Sinorhizobium fredii: one gene and its partner. The main gene of each other region encodes a partner of the protein of the gene in region 2 in a complex. Links are inferred from orthologs where the notes say so. Each region holds a gene or a part of one and is shown on either strand. Other genes may lie near its edges.

Region 1 (5,329 bases), 1.2 Mb from region 2 along the record:
TGCGTCGAAAGGGATGCACGGCGCTGTAGAATTCTCTCTCCACGGGCGCCGTAGGCGCAGTCTGGAGATGTCCAGCGAGCCGGATGGGCCGGTATCGCGGATCAACCGATGGCCCGTCATGGGGCAGGATTGCAGGATGCTTCGGCGCCTGCTTGCCGAAGCGCTTCCATACGGGTGAGCGCGGCAAAGCGGTGAGCGGCCGGTACTGTTTGAAGCCTCCCGTTGTCTTGCCCGTGATGCGCCACACCAAGCGGCAACAAGATCGTCTGCGCTGCAACAGCCGCGGACGGTCTCCCGCACACGAAGGACAGAACATGTTCGAGACCCACAAGGTAGAAATCGAATGGGCTGGGCGTCCGCTCAAGCTCGAAACCGGCAAGATCGCCCGCCAGGCGGACGGCGCCGTTCTCGCCATCTACGGCGAAACCGTCGTCTTGGCCACGGTTGTTTCCGCCAAGGCGCCGAAGCCCGGTCAGGACTTCTTCCCGCTGACCGTCAACTACCAGGAAAAGACCTATGCCGCCGGCAAAATCCCCGGCGGTTACTTTAAGCGTGAAGGCCGTCCGAGCGAAAACGAGACGCTCGTCTCGCGCCTGATCGACCGTCCGATCCGCCCGCTCTTCCCGGAAGGCTACAAGAACGACACCCAGGTGATCGTCACGGTCATGCAGCATGACCTTGAAAACAACCCGGACGTTGTCTCGATGGTGGCCGCCTCTGCGGCGCTGACACTCTCCGGCATTCCCTTCATGGGCCCGATCGGCGGCGCCCGCGTCGGCTACATCAACGGCCAGTACGTGCTCAATCCCCACCTCGACGAGATGGAGGAATCGACGCTCGATCTCGTCGTCGCCGGCACCCAGGAAGCCGTGCTGATGGTCGAGTCCGAAGCCAAGGAGCTGCCGGAAGACGTCATGCTCGGCGCCGTGGTTTTCGGCCAGAAGGGCTTCCAGCCGGTCATCGACGCGATCATCAAGCTCGCCGAAGTGGCCGCCAAGGAGCCGCGCGAGTTCGAGCCGGAAGACCATTCCGCGCTTGAAAACGCCATGCTTTCAATCGCCGAGGACGAGCTGCGCAACGCCTACAAGATCACCGAGAAGGCCGCACGCTATGCCGCCGTCGACGCCGTCAAGGCCAAGGTGAAGGAGCACTTCCTGCCGGAAGGCATCGAGAACCCGGCCCACTCGGCCGAGGAAATCGCCTCTGTCTTCAAGCACCTGCAGGCCAAGATCGTCCGCTGGAACATCCTCGACACCCAGAGCCGCATCGATGGCCGCGACCTCGTCACGGTTCGCCCGATCGTCGCCGAAGTCGGCCTCCTGCCGCGTACCCACGGCTCGGCGATCTTCACCCGCGGTGAAACGCAGGCGATCGTCGTCGCCACGCTCGGCACCGGCGAAGACGAGCAGTATGTCGATTCCTTGACCGGCATGTACAAGGAAAATTTCATGCTGCACTACAACTTCCCGCCCTTCTCGGTCGGCGAGACGGGCCGCATGGGTTCTCCGGGCCGCCGCGAAATCGGCCACGGCAAGCTCGCCTGGCGCGCCATCCACCCGATGCTGCCGACGGCGGAGCAGTTCCCCTATACGCTGCGCGTCGTTTCCGAAATCACCGAGTCGAACGGCTCCTCCTCGATGGCAACCGTCTGCGGCACCTCGCTGGCACTGATGGATGCGGGCGTGCCGCTCGCCAAGCCGGTCGCCGGCATCGCCATGGGCCTGATCAAGGAAGATGACCGCTTCGCCGTTCTCTCCGACATTCTCGGTGACGAGGACCATCTCGGCGACATGGACTTCAAGGTGGCCGGTACCGAAGCCGGTATCACCTCGCTGCAGATGGACATCAAGATCGAGGGCATCACCGAAGAGATCATGGGCGTTGCGCTCAACCAGGCCAAGGGTGGCCGCCTGCACATTCTCGGCGAAATGGCCAAGGCCATTTCCGAGAGCCGCGGCCAGCTCGGGGAATTCGCGCCGCGCATCGAGGTGATGAACATTCCGGTCGACAAGATCCGCGAAGTCATCGGCTCGGGCGGCAAGGTCATCCGCGAAATCGTCGAGAAAACCGGCGCCAAGATCAACATCGAGGACGACGGCACCGTCAAGATCGCTTCGTCGTCGGGCAAGGAGATCGAGGCGGCGCGCAAGTGGATCCACTCGATCGTCGCCGAGCCGGAGGTCGGCCAGATCTATGAGGGCACGGTCGTCAAGACCGCCGATTTCGGCGCCTTCGTCAACTTCTTCGGCGCCCGTGACGGCCTCGTCCACATTTCGCAGCTCGCCTCCGAGCGCGTCGCCAAGACGACCGATGTCGTCAAGGAAGGCGACAAGGTCTGGGTCAAGCTGATGGGCTTTGACGAGCGCGGCAAGGTCCGCCTCTCCATGAAGGTCGTCGACCAGGCGACCGGCAAGGAGATCGTCGCCGAAAAGGGCGACAAGTCCGACAAGAAGGACGGCGGCGAAGCGGCCGAATAAGCCGGCTTCAGTTCAATCCAACTCGGGGCGCGGAGCAGATCGCTTCGCGCCCTTTCTCGTAAGCGCGGGACAAGACTCTCCCTGTGAGGCGGCCCGCACTCGACCGACAGATTTGCTAACGGAAACATCCATGAGCCGCGACGCGCTGAAAACCCTGTTCTATCCCTTCGAGACCGGCGTCATCGATCCGCCGGGGGAGGGCGAGCGCGTCCTGTTTCTCGGTGCGGAAGCGGGCTACAGGCTGCCGGAAGGCTTTGCCGCATCGATGCTGGCCGTCCAGCCGCTCAAATCCCTGTATCGCGCTCTGGAAGCTGCACGGGCCGAAGCGGCGCCGGTCGCCTCGGGCGAGGACTACGACGCAGCACTGGTGCTCTGCGGCAAGCACAAGGGCGAGAACGAGGACCGCATTGCCGAGGCGCTGAAACGCACCCGGGACGGCGCCCTCATCGTCGTCGCCGGCGGCAAGGAGGACGGTATCCAGCCGCTGCGCAAGAAGATCGACAAGTTCGGCTGGGAAGGCGATTCGATGCCGAAATATCACGGCGTCGCCTTCTGGTTCACGCGGCCGGAGGACGCCTCCGAGGCCGTGTCGAAGCTCGCCAAGGTCCCCGTGCGCGTCGACGGCCTGTTCGAGGCGGCGCCGGGCATGTTCTCGCACGACCGCGTCGATGCCGGCTCGGAACTGCTCGCCTCCCGCCTGCCGCGCGAGTTCAGCGGCCATGCTGCGGATTTCGGCGCCGGCTGGGGTTATCTCTCGGTAAAGCTTGCCGAGGCCTCGCCGGGCCTCAAGGGCATCGACCTGTTCGAGGCGGATCACAATTCCCTGGAGGCGGCGCGGGCCAACATGGCGGCGAACGCTTCGTCGACGCCGGCGCGCTTCTACTGGCACGATCTGACGAGCGAAGAAACACGCGACAAATACGACCTGATCGTCATGAACCCGCCCTTCCACGAGGGCCACGCGGCGGAGCCCGCTCTCGGCGCGGCGATGATCAAGGCAGCCGCCAAGGCCCTGAAGCAGGGTGGCCGGCTGATGCTGGTCGCCAATCGCGGCCTGCCTTATGAACAGGTCCTGGCGGAAGCCTTCAAGGAAAGCGGCGAAACCTGCCGGAATGCGCGCTTCAAGGTGCTTTGGGCGAAGCGCTGACGGCGCATTTGCCCGCGTCACCGCATCGGCAGGCGGGCTTCAAATCGACAGCTCGAGCGCCTTTTCCTTTTCGATATAGGCGCGCTGCTGGTCGGTGATGTAATCGCGCACGATCGGCGCCGCGTCGCGCGAGCGCGACAGCTGCATGTGGAAGACGAGCTGGCTGCCGGTGCGGAACATCATCTCTGCGCTGATCAGGTAGAACTCCCACATCCTTGCGAAGCGCTCGTCATACATGGCGATCACCTTGTCGCGATTTTCTTCGAAGCGCGCGCCCCAATGGGCAAGCGTCGTCGCGTAGTGAACGCGCAGGAATTCGAGGTCGCTCACCCACAGGCTGTTGCGCTCGACCACCTCGAAGACTTCCGACAAAGCGGGCGAATAGGCGCCCGGGAAGATGTACTTCCTGAGCCACGGGCTCGCCATGCCGGGCGGGCTCATATGGCCGATCGAATGCAGCACCGCGAGACCGTCGTCTCGCATCAGCGCGTTCAGCTTCTTGAAGAATTCGTCGTAGTGATGAACGCCGACATGCTCGAACATGCCGACCGAAACGATGCGGTCGAAGGGACCTTCGACATCGCGATAGTCCTTCAGCTCGAAACGCACCCGGTCGGCAAGGCCGGCGGCGCGAGCCCGCTCGGAGGCGAGCGCCTGCTGCTCCTTTGACAGTGTGACGCCGAGGACCTCGACATTCTCGAGCGCAGCGAGATAGAGCGCTAGGTCGCCCCAGCCGCAGCCGATGTCGAGCACTTTCATGCCGGGCTTCAGGCAGAGTTTCGCGGCGAGCAGCCTGAGCTTGTTGCGCTGTGCCGCCTCCAGCGTCTCGTCCGGCGCGCGGAAATAGGCGCAGGAATAGAGCATGTTCTCGTCGAGGAAGAGCTTGTAGAACGCGTTGCCGAGATCGTAGTGATGGGCGACGTTCTGCTGCGCCTTGCCCTTTGGGTTTGCCTGCTGGCGCTTGCGAAACCGCATCTTGATCGCCCGCAGCAGCTTCTGGATCGGGTAGGAGCCGAGCGACAGCCGGTTTATCGAGAAGAGGGTGAGGAAGTCTCGAAGCGTCGATCCCTCCTCGAAGCGCATCGTCCCGTCCATATAGGCCTCGCCGGCGGCGAGTTCGGCATTGAGGACGAGGCTGCGGTAGAGCCGCTTGTCGGTGAGTCGCATCGTGACGCTCGGCCCCGGCTCGCCCGAAAAGACGTGCCTTTTGCCGTCGGCATCGATCACGGTCAGCGTGCCCTTGCGGATGAAGGCTTTCATCATATGCGACAGTGGAAACATGCAATCCCTCGATCTCGTCCCGCCTACAGCGCCGCGCGTCCTTTCAGACGCGCAAAAGGACGCTGTACCGCTTTGAACCTATGCATCGTGCTTTCCGAAAATCGATCCCGATTTTCGCGCCGATGCACTACAGCGCCGCGCGTCTTATCAGACGCGCAAAGGTCGCTGTAGCACTTTGAATTGCTGCATGTCTTTGTCCTTAAATCGAGGTCGATTTAAGGAGACATGCAGTAGGCGGGCGGCAGTTGACCCTAAACAGCGCGCCTCCAAAATGCACGCTCAATTTTGCAGGTCTTGCTCACTCGCATCCTGAGTTGTGAGTCGCGACAAAAAAGGCGGCAGGTAACCCGCCGCCCCTGTTATACAGCGCTCTCAGGACGTGCCTCAGTCCTTGGCGCGCTCGACGTAGGAGCCGTCTTCCGTC
Region 2 (8,144 bases):
CATAGCCCAAGAGCCCGTCCTGCAGCGCCTTGCGCGCGATGATCTGCAGATGCGGATCGAGCGACGTGCGAACCGACAGCCCGCCCTCGTAAAGAGCATTGTCGCCATATTTCTGAATGATCTGCCGGCGCACCTCTTCGGCGAAGTAGTCCGAAGCGAAAAGATGGGCACCGCCACGGCGCGGCGTCACGCCGAGCTCCTGCTTCTTCGCCTCCTCGCCGTCTGCCTTGGTCACATAGCCGTTCTCGACCATGCGATCGATCACCCAGTTGCGGCGCTCGATCGCCGCCTCGGTCTTGCGGAACGGGTGATAGTTGGCCGGTCCCTTCGGCAGCGCAGCAAGATAGGCGGCCTCGGCGACGGTCAGTTCCGTGACCGACTTGTCGAAATAGGTGAGCGACGCGCCGGCGACGCCGTAGGAATTCAGGCCGAAGAAGATCTCGTTCAGATAAAGTTCGAGAATGCGATCCTTGGTGTAGGCCTGCTCGATGCGGAAGGAGAGGATCGCCTCCTTGATCTTGCGGTCGATCGTCTGGTCGGCGGTCAGCAGGAAGTTCTTCGCCACCTGCTGAGTGATCGTCGAGGCTCCGACCGGGCGGCGGCCCGAGCCGAAGTTCTGGATGTTGACGGCAATGGCGCGCGCCAAGCCGGTGATGTCCACGCCCGGATGCTTGTAGAAGTTCTTGTCCTCGGCGGAGATGAAGGCTGCCTTGACGCGATCCGGTATCGCCTGGATCGGCAGATAGAGGCGGCGCTCGCGCGCATATTCGGCAATCAGCGCACCGTTTCCGGCGTGAAAGCGGGTCGTGACCGGCGGCGCGTACTTGGCGAGCACCTCATAGTCGGGCAGATCCTTGGTGATCGCGCCGAGATAGATCGCGACGGCTGCGGCGACCCCGAGCAGCAAAAACGCACCAATGCCGAAAAAATATCCTATCAGTCTGATCATCAGCCAGATACCGGTACCTTATTGTCCCATCGCCGGGTCGCCATTCGAAGGACCCACTGTCGCAAGCCAAGCGGCCGCGCCAACCGCTTTCGTCGGAAATCGGCCGGCACGACAGCTACACGCTTCGCGGGTTCCCTCATATGGCGAGGAAACTCAAGCTTCAACATCGTTTCCCAACAAATTGGGATGCCCTTCCCCCAAAGGCCTGGATTGTGAGTAAAATAGGGCTGGTGGTCGTTTATACCGTGCGCATCTCGCTGAAAAGCATATCGCTGTTACGCCGGCGACACAAATCACATCCCTCCCGTCGCTGCCTTCGGAAGGCTTCACCCGCCGTTCGCAACCGCCGTCTGGCGATAGCGCCCGACGGCGACGGCCAGCAGCTCCGACACTTTCTTGCGCCATGCCGGATCGAGCAATTGCTTCTCGTCCTCCTTGTTCGACAGGAAGCCGAGTTCGAGCAGGATCGACGGGACGTCCGGCGCCTGCAGGACGCGGAAGCCGGCATGGCGGTGGGGATTGTTGATCAGCTTGATCTGCCCTTCGAAGGATGAGACGACGCTGCGCGCCAAGTTGACTGAAAATGCCTGGGTTTCGCGGCGGGTGAGATCGATCAGGATGTCCGCGACCTCCGCCGGCTCGCTTTCGAGCGGAATGCCGGCGATCTCGTCGGAAAGGTTTTCGCGGGCCGCCAGGTCGGCCGCGAGGTGGTCGGAGGCCTTGTCTGAGATGGTATAGACCGTGGCGCCGCGGATATCCTTCTGCCTCAGCGTGTCGGCGTGGACGGATATGAACAGGTTGGCACTCCTCTGCCGGGCCATCTGGACACGCTGCGGCAAGGACAGAAACTCGTCGCCGGCCCGCGTCAGAAAGGCCTCTATGCCGGGCTCGCGGTTGAGCGTCGCCACAAGATCGCGCGCAAAGGCGAGCGTAACGTGCTTCTCCTCCGTCTTGGTGACGCTGCCGATGGCGCCGGTGTCGATGCCGCCGTGCCCGGCATCGACGGCAACCACGAAGGCGCCCGGAGCTTTCGCCGGCGCGGGGGCGGGACGGTCGGTCTTGGCGGTGCGCGCCGTTCCCGTCCATTGCTGGTCGCCGAGGAGCTTGTCGAAGCGGGCCTTGTCGATCTTCTCGGCATCGATGATCAGGCGGAAGCCCTTGCCGTCTTCCTCCGGCTTCACTTCCGCGTGGGTGACCTCGGTCGGCCCTTTGGCGGAGAGCACCAGCCGCGAAGCCCCTGCCCCCATTCCGCCATAGCGGATGGCATCGAAGAGACCGCGTGGCTCGAGGCTCTCCGGCTTCAGGCCGAAGGATGTCTCCGGCAGGTCGACGATGACGCGAACCGGATTTGCGACGTAGTGAATGGAGAATTCGGGATTGCGATCGAATTCGATCACGATCCGCGTCCGCGCGTCGTCGCCGGCTACCCGCGCCCCGTAAGCCAGCAAGGGGGCGGCATCATCGGCCGCACCGGCAACAGCGGGCAACAGGATGGACATCGCCGCAAAGAGGACGGCAAACACGGGTGCGACGCGACGCGACAGCCTCTTTGAATGCGGCAAATGCCGCTCTGTTGCGGAACGCTTCACCCGGGCTCCCCCATCGTCATTCGAAATCCGGCTCAGGGCCTCAGGAACCGCCACCGTCACTGTCCACCAATGAACCCTCATGGTTAACCAAACCTTGCCGCGGCGCCACCCAAGGTGACGAATGCGGACCGGTTCGAAACCGATGCAATGGTTCCTGAACACAAGATTTCACCCGGGCAAGCGAATCGATCAATATTGTGGCGGCAAAGGCTTTTCCCTTGCCAATGTGACATAGAAACCATAAAAGCGTCACAAGGAGAAAGTGTTGACGGGATAGAATCGTCGGCCGGGCAGCCGGAGCTTCGAGAAGCTTGGCGCCAGGGAAGTGATCGAGCCGGAACAGCCGGTTGCAACCGTATCATGCTTCCGCGGCCGCAGGTGTTCATCCGCCGTCGCTGCATTTCCTCTCGTACACTGGATCGCAGTTTCCGGCGGTGGCCGGAGTTCTTGATGGTGATTTTCACCGACTGCCCGCAAGCGGGCGTATTCATCGGACCTCCCCTCGAGGTCCAGGACATTGGCATTCTTGTTTGGTCTTTGATGTGACTCAGCAGCATCGGTCAGGAGTAAAGAGGCCCCGGGACGAGATCGTTCCGGCTGCCGTCTGGCTGCTGCACCATCACCTGCGCCAAACAGGACCTTTCACATCCGGCGCAGCTTCCGACGAGTTCGACAGCCTTCCAAGCGAAGTGCCTCTGTCTGCCGTTGCCCTGCGCCGAGGAGCAGAGCTTAGATGGCAGAGAAAATGCTTATCGATGCGTCTCACTCAGAGGAGACGCGCGTCGTTGTCGTTCGCGGGAACCGCATAGAAGAATTCGATTTCGAATCGGAACATAAGAAGCAAATCCGCGGCAATATCTATCTGGCCAAGGTGACCAGAGTGGAGCCGTCGCTGCAGGCGGCCTTCGTCGATTATGGCGGCAATCGCCACGGCTTCCTGGCCTTCGCCGAAATTCACCCCGACTACTATCAGATCCCCCTCGCCGACCGTCAGGCGCTGTTGAAGGCGGAAGCCGAAGAGGCCCGCCGCGAGGACGACGTCGAGCCGGTCGAGACCGCAGACGAGCAAACCGTCGCGCCGACAAGGGACGAGGCTCCGGCTGAAGAAGCCGCCGCGGCCGAACCGGAAACGGAAGTCAAGGCAGAGGCGGAGAAGCCGAAGGCCAAGCCGAAGCGCACGCGCCGGGCGAAAGCCAAGGCCAGCGAACAAAAGGAAGAGGCGCAGGGCGACGCCGAGGCGAGTGATGAGGGCAGCAGCGGCGAAATGGCCGCGATGGTCGACGTCGACTCGATCTCCGAGGACGTCGATGCGCGCCGCCGCCGCGACGATGATGACGACGATGACGACGGCCATGACGGCGAGAAGGAAATCATCGAGTCTGTCGGCGCAGAAGATGCGATGGAAGAGGTTCCGGACCGGCAGGTCCGCAAGCCGCGAAAGCAGTACCGCATCCAGGAAGTGATCAAGCGCCGGCAGATCCTGCTCGTCCAGGTCGCGAAGGAAGAACGCGGCAACAAGGGCGCGGCGCTCACCACCTATCTTTCGCTCGCGGGCCGCTATTCGGTGCTGATGCCGAACACGGCGCGCGGCGGCGGCATCTCCCGCAAGATCACCAACTTGCAGGACCGCAAGCGCCTCAAGGAAATCGCCCGCGGTCTCGACGTGCCGCAGGGCATGGGCGTGATCCTGCGCACCGCTGGCGCCAACCGCACCAAGGTCGAGGTCAAACGCGACTTCGAATATCTGATGCGGCTGTGGGAGAACGTCCGCACGCTGACCTTGAACTCCACCGCCCCCTGCCTCGTCTATGAGGAAGGCAGCCTGATCAAGCGTTCGATCCGCGACCTCTACAACAAGGATATCAGCGAGATCATCGTCTCCGGCGAAGAGGGCTACAAGGAAGCCAAGAGCTTCATGAAGATGCTGATGCCGAGCCACGCGAAGGTCGTGCAGCCCTATCGCGACGTGCATCCGATCTTCTCGCGTTCCGGCATCGAAGCCCAGCTCGACCGCATGCTGCAGCCGCAGGTGACGCTGAAGTCGGGCGGCTATATCATCATCAACCAGACCGAGGCGCTTGTCTCGATCGACGTGAACTCCGGTCGCTCGACCCGCGAGCATTCGATCGAGGATACCGCGCTGCAGACCAACCTGGAGGCGGCCGAGGAAGTCGCGCGCCAACTGCGTCTTCGCGACCTTGCCGGCCTGGTGGTCATCGACTTCATCGACATGGAAGAAAAGCGCAACAACCGCGCCGTCGAGAAGAAGCTTAAGGACTGCCTGAAGAACGACCGGGCGCGCATCCAGGTCGGCCGCATCTCGCATTTCGGCCTGCTTGAAATGTCGCGCCAGCGCATCCGCGCCTCGGTGCTCGAAAGCACGATGCAGTCCTGCCCGCATTGCAACGGCACGGGCCACGTTCGCTCGCAGTCTTCCGTCGCGCTGCATGTGCTGCGCGGTATCGAGGAACATCTGCTAAAGAACACCACGCACGACATCGCGGTCCGCACGATCCCGGAAATCGCGCTCTACCTTCTCAATCAGAAGCGCGGCACGATCACCGACTATGAGCGGCGCTTCGGCGTCTCGATCATCATCGAGGCGGACGCGCATGTCGGCGCCCAGCACTTCGCGATCGACAGAGGCGATCCGGTCGAGAATCCGGTGAAGATCGAGCAGCTTCTGCATTTCGAGCCGGAGCCGGAAGAAGAAGAAGAAGAAGAAGACATCGTCATCGAGGAGGATCTGGACGAGGAGGAAGCGGAAGAGACCGCGGCCGAGCGTCCGGGACAGCCGAAGGCGCAGGCCTCCGACGACCAGGGCGGCCGCAAGCGCAAGCGCCGTCGCCGGCGGCGCGGCAAGGGTGCCGGCCACGGACCGGAATCGGTCGCGGCGGAAGCCGGAGACGCGCTTGATGGCGCGGCTGACGAAGGCGACGAGTCCGAGGACGAAGGCGAGGTCCAGGATGCCTTGACGGCAGACGGGGATCAGAAGCGCAAGCGTCGCCGTCGCGGCAAGCGGGGCGGCCGCCGCAACCGGCCAGAAGCCGAAGGTGAGGCCGCTCTTGCTGCAGAGTCCGATGACGAGCCGGCCGATGCCGAAGAGGCAGCGGACGCCAACGACGCCGATGCAGCTGCCGCCGCGGCCGTCGAACAGGTCGTGAATGCGGCGTCTGTCAAGGCCGAGACTCCCGCTGCCGAAGCCAAGCCGGCGAAACCGAAGCGCAGCCGCAAGAAAGCCGTGGCCGCCGAGGCACCGGCGGAAAATGCCGACACGGCGGCCGAACAGGCTGTCGAAGCGCAGCCGGATGAAACCGGTCCTGCTCAAGTCGAGGAAGCGGTTGCAGACCTGGAGGCCGGCAAGCCCGCACGGACGACGATTGCTTCCGAGCCCGTGGTCACATCGAATGTGGCCAAGGCCGACAGCAGCGAAGAAGAGGCAGCCAAGCCGAAAAAAGGCGGCTGGTGGCAGCGCCGCGGCTTCTTCTGAGAAAGCATAGGCTTACCAAGCAAAAGGCCCGGAACATTCCGGGTCTTTTTTGTTACTACATGCCTCCTTAAATCGACCTCGATTTAGGGAGGCATGCAGTAATTCAAAGTGCTACAGGGACCTTTGCGCGTCTGATAAGACGCGCGGCGCTGTAGTAGCGGTCGACGCGCCCGACCCGAAGGCGGTTATTTCAACCAATGCGCAATGCGGTCCATCGCTTCGGCCATTTCGGCGGGCGCGCCGGCATAGGAAAAACGCATGCTGCGATGCCCTTCGAGCGGATCGAAATCGAAGCCGGGCGTGGCGGCGACATTGATCTCGGCGAGCATGCGACGGGCGAAGGCCATGCTGTCGTTGGTGAAGCGGCTGACGTCGACATAGGCATAGAAGGCGCCGTCCATCGGTGAAGCGATCGAAAAGCCCATCTCCGGCAAACGCGTCAGCAGGAGGTCGCGATTGGCGGCATAGGCCCGCTTGTAACCATCCAATTCCTCATGCGCGCCGAGGGCGGCCTCCGCGGCAACCTGGGAGAGCTCCGGCGGCGAAATATAGAGGCTCTGGGCAATGCGCTCGAAGACACGCACCTGAGCCTCCGGCAGCACCATCCAGCCGATGCGCCAGCCGGTCATACAATAATATTTCGAAAACGAATTGATGACGACCGCATCGTCGGCGATCTCGAGGACCGAGGTCTCCTCGCCGGCAAAGGTCAGCCCGTGATAGATCTCGTCGGAGATGAAAGCGATCGATCGGGCGCGGCAATAGTCGGCGAGCGCCTTGAGACGCTCCCTTCCCGTGACTGTGCCGGTCGGGTTTGCAGGGCTGGCAAGAAGCACCCCCTTCAGAGGCTTGCCGGCCTGCGCCGCCGCCCGCTCCAGGCTTTCGGGCGTGAGCGTAAACCCTGTATCGGCGTTGGCTTCGATCTCGACCACGCTCAGGCCGAGCGCGGCCATGATATTGCGGTAGGCAGGATACCCGGGCCGCGCGATGGCGACGCAATCGCCCGGATCGAAGAGAGCCAGGAAGGCCAGATTGAAGCCCGCGGAGGAGCCGGTGGTGATCGCAACCCGCTGCGGATCAAGCGCGATGCCGTGGCGGCTCTGATAGTGGGCGGCGATTGCCCGCTTCAGCGAGAGGGTCCCGAGGGCGTCGGTATAGCCGAGGCGGCCGTGCTCCAGCGCCCGCCGCGCCGCCTCCAGCGCGGCCTTTGGGGCGGGATGGGCCGGCTGGCCGACCGCCATCGAGATGACGGGATGGCCGGCATCGCGGCGACGCGTCGCTTCCGCCAATACATCCATGGCATGGAACGGTTCGACGGCGCTGCGTTTCGACATCTGTGCCAATGGCTGACCCTCGCAAGTTGACTGGACGCCCGCCCTTTGCCCGATCGCTGCACGCTTCACAAGTATGGGAGCGCCGCAATTCGGCAGATTTTGCCGTTTCGTTTCGCGCCCGCGCACCCTATGCTCGCTTTCGACGGCAGGCTCGCTATCGTCGTTGTCTATGAAGATGCGTTGACGCGGCAGTGCGAAATGGGCGACAGACAGGTACGAGAAGACAACGAGGGAATGATGACGCTCAGGAAGAAGATGATTGCCGCCGGAGCGCTGATCGCGCTTGCAGCCGGCATTGCCCTGCCCCAATCCGCGGCGGCGCTCGATGCAAAGCAGAAGGAAGAGATCGGCGCCTTCATCAAGGAATATCTCATCGCCAATCCGGAAATCATGCTGGAAGTGCAGGAAGCCCTGTCCGCCAAGCAGCGCGCCAAGCAGCAGGAAGCTTCGCAAGCGGCGATCGCCAAGAACGAAAAGGCGATCTTTAATTCCGCCTACGACGTTACGCTCGGTAACCCCAAGGGCGACATCACCATCGTCGAATTCTTCGACTATAATTGCGGCTACTGCAAACGGGCGCTGTCGGACATGGACGAGATCATCGCCAACGACAAGAATGTCCGTTTTGTCTTGAAGGAACTCCCGATTCTCGGCCCCGACTCGCTTGCCGCGCACAAGGTCAGCGCCGCCTTCCGCTCGATCGCGCCGGAGAAATACGGCGACTTCCACCGCGCCCTGCTCGGCGCCGAGGAGCGGGCGACGGAGGAAACGGCGATCGCCGT

The links. The genes of interacting proteins can lie anywhere in the genome.
Region 1: the proteins of NXT3_RS07020 (region 2) and pnp are in contact, whole or in part, in a cryo-EM structure (PDB 9QH0), measured with the Escherichia coli proteins. The link is inferred for Sinorhizobium fredii from one-to-one orthologs.

Annotation. Positions count from the first base shown.
Region 1 is NZ_CP024307.1:241,240-246,568, forward strand. Bases 1-2,895 are described here. They hold pnp (polyribonucleotide nucleotidyltransferase), read left to right. Parts: upstream 1-314; coding sequence 315-2,477; downstream 2,478-2,895. Other genes in these bases: NXT3_RS01130 (class I SAM-dependent methyltransferase), read left to right, coding at 2,608-2,895. In the rest of the region: more of NXT3_RS01130, read left to right, coding at 2,896-3,624; cfa1 (cyclopropane-fatty-acyl-phospholipid synthase), read right to left, coding at 3,664-4,905; efp (elongation factor P), read right to left, coding at 5,290-5,329. UniProt on the Escherichia coli protein: Involved in mRNA degradation. Catalyzes the phosphorolysis of single-stranded polyribonucleotides processively in the 3'- to 5'-direction. Also involved, along with RNase II, in tRNA processing.
Region 2 is NZ_CP024307.1:1,454,895-1,463,038, reverse strand. What follows is about bases 2,953-6,228. They hold NXT3_RS07020 (Rne/Rng family ribonuclease), read left to right. Parts: upstream 2,953-3,271; coding sequence 3,272-6,028; downstream 6,029-6,228. Other genes in these bases: NXT3_RS07015 (pyridoxal phosphate-dependent aminotransferase), read right to left, coding at 6,214-6,228. In the rest of the region: NXT3_RS07035 (penicillin-binding protein 1A), read right to left, coding at 1-949; NXT3_RS07030 (N-acetylmuramoyl-L-alanine amidase), read right to left, coding at 1,276-2,448; more of NXT3_RS07015, read right to left, coding at 6,229-7,371; NXT3_RS07010 (DsbA family protein), read left to right, coding at 7,600-8,144. UniProt on the Escherichia coli protein: Endoribonuclease that plays a central role in RNA processing and decay. Required for the maturation of 5S and 16S rRNAs and the majority of tRNAs. Also involved in the degradation of most mRNAs.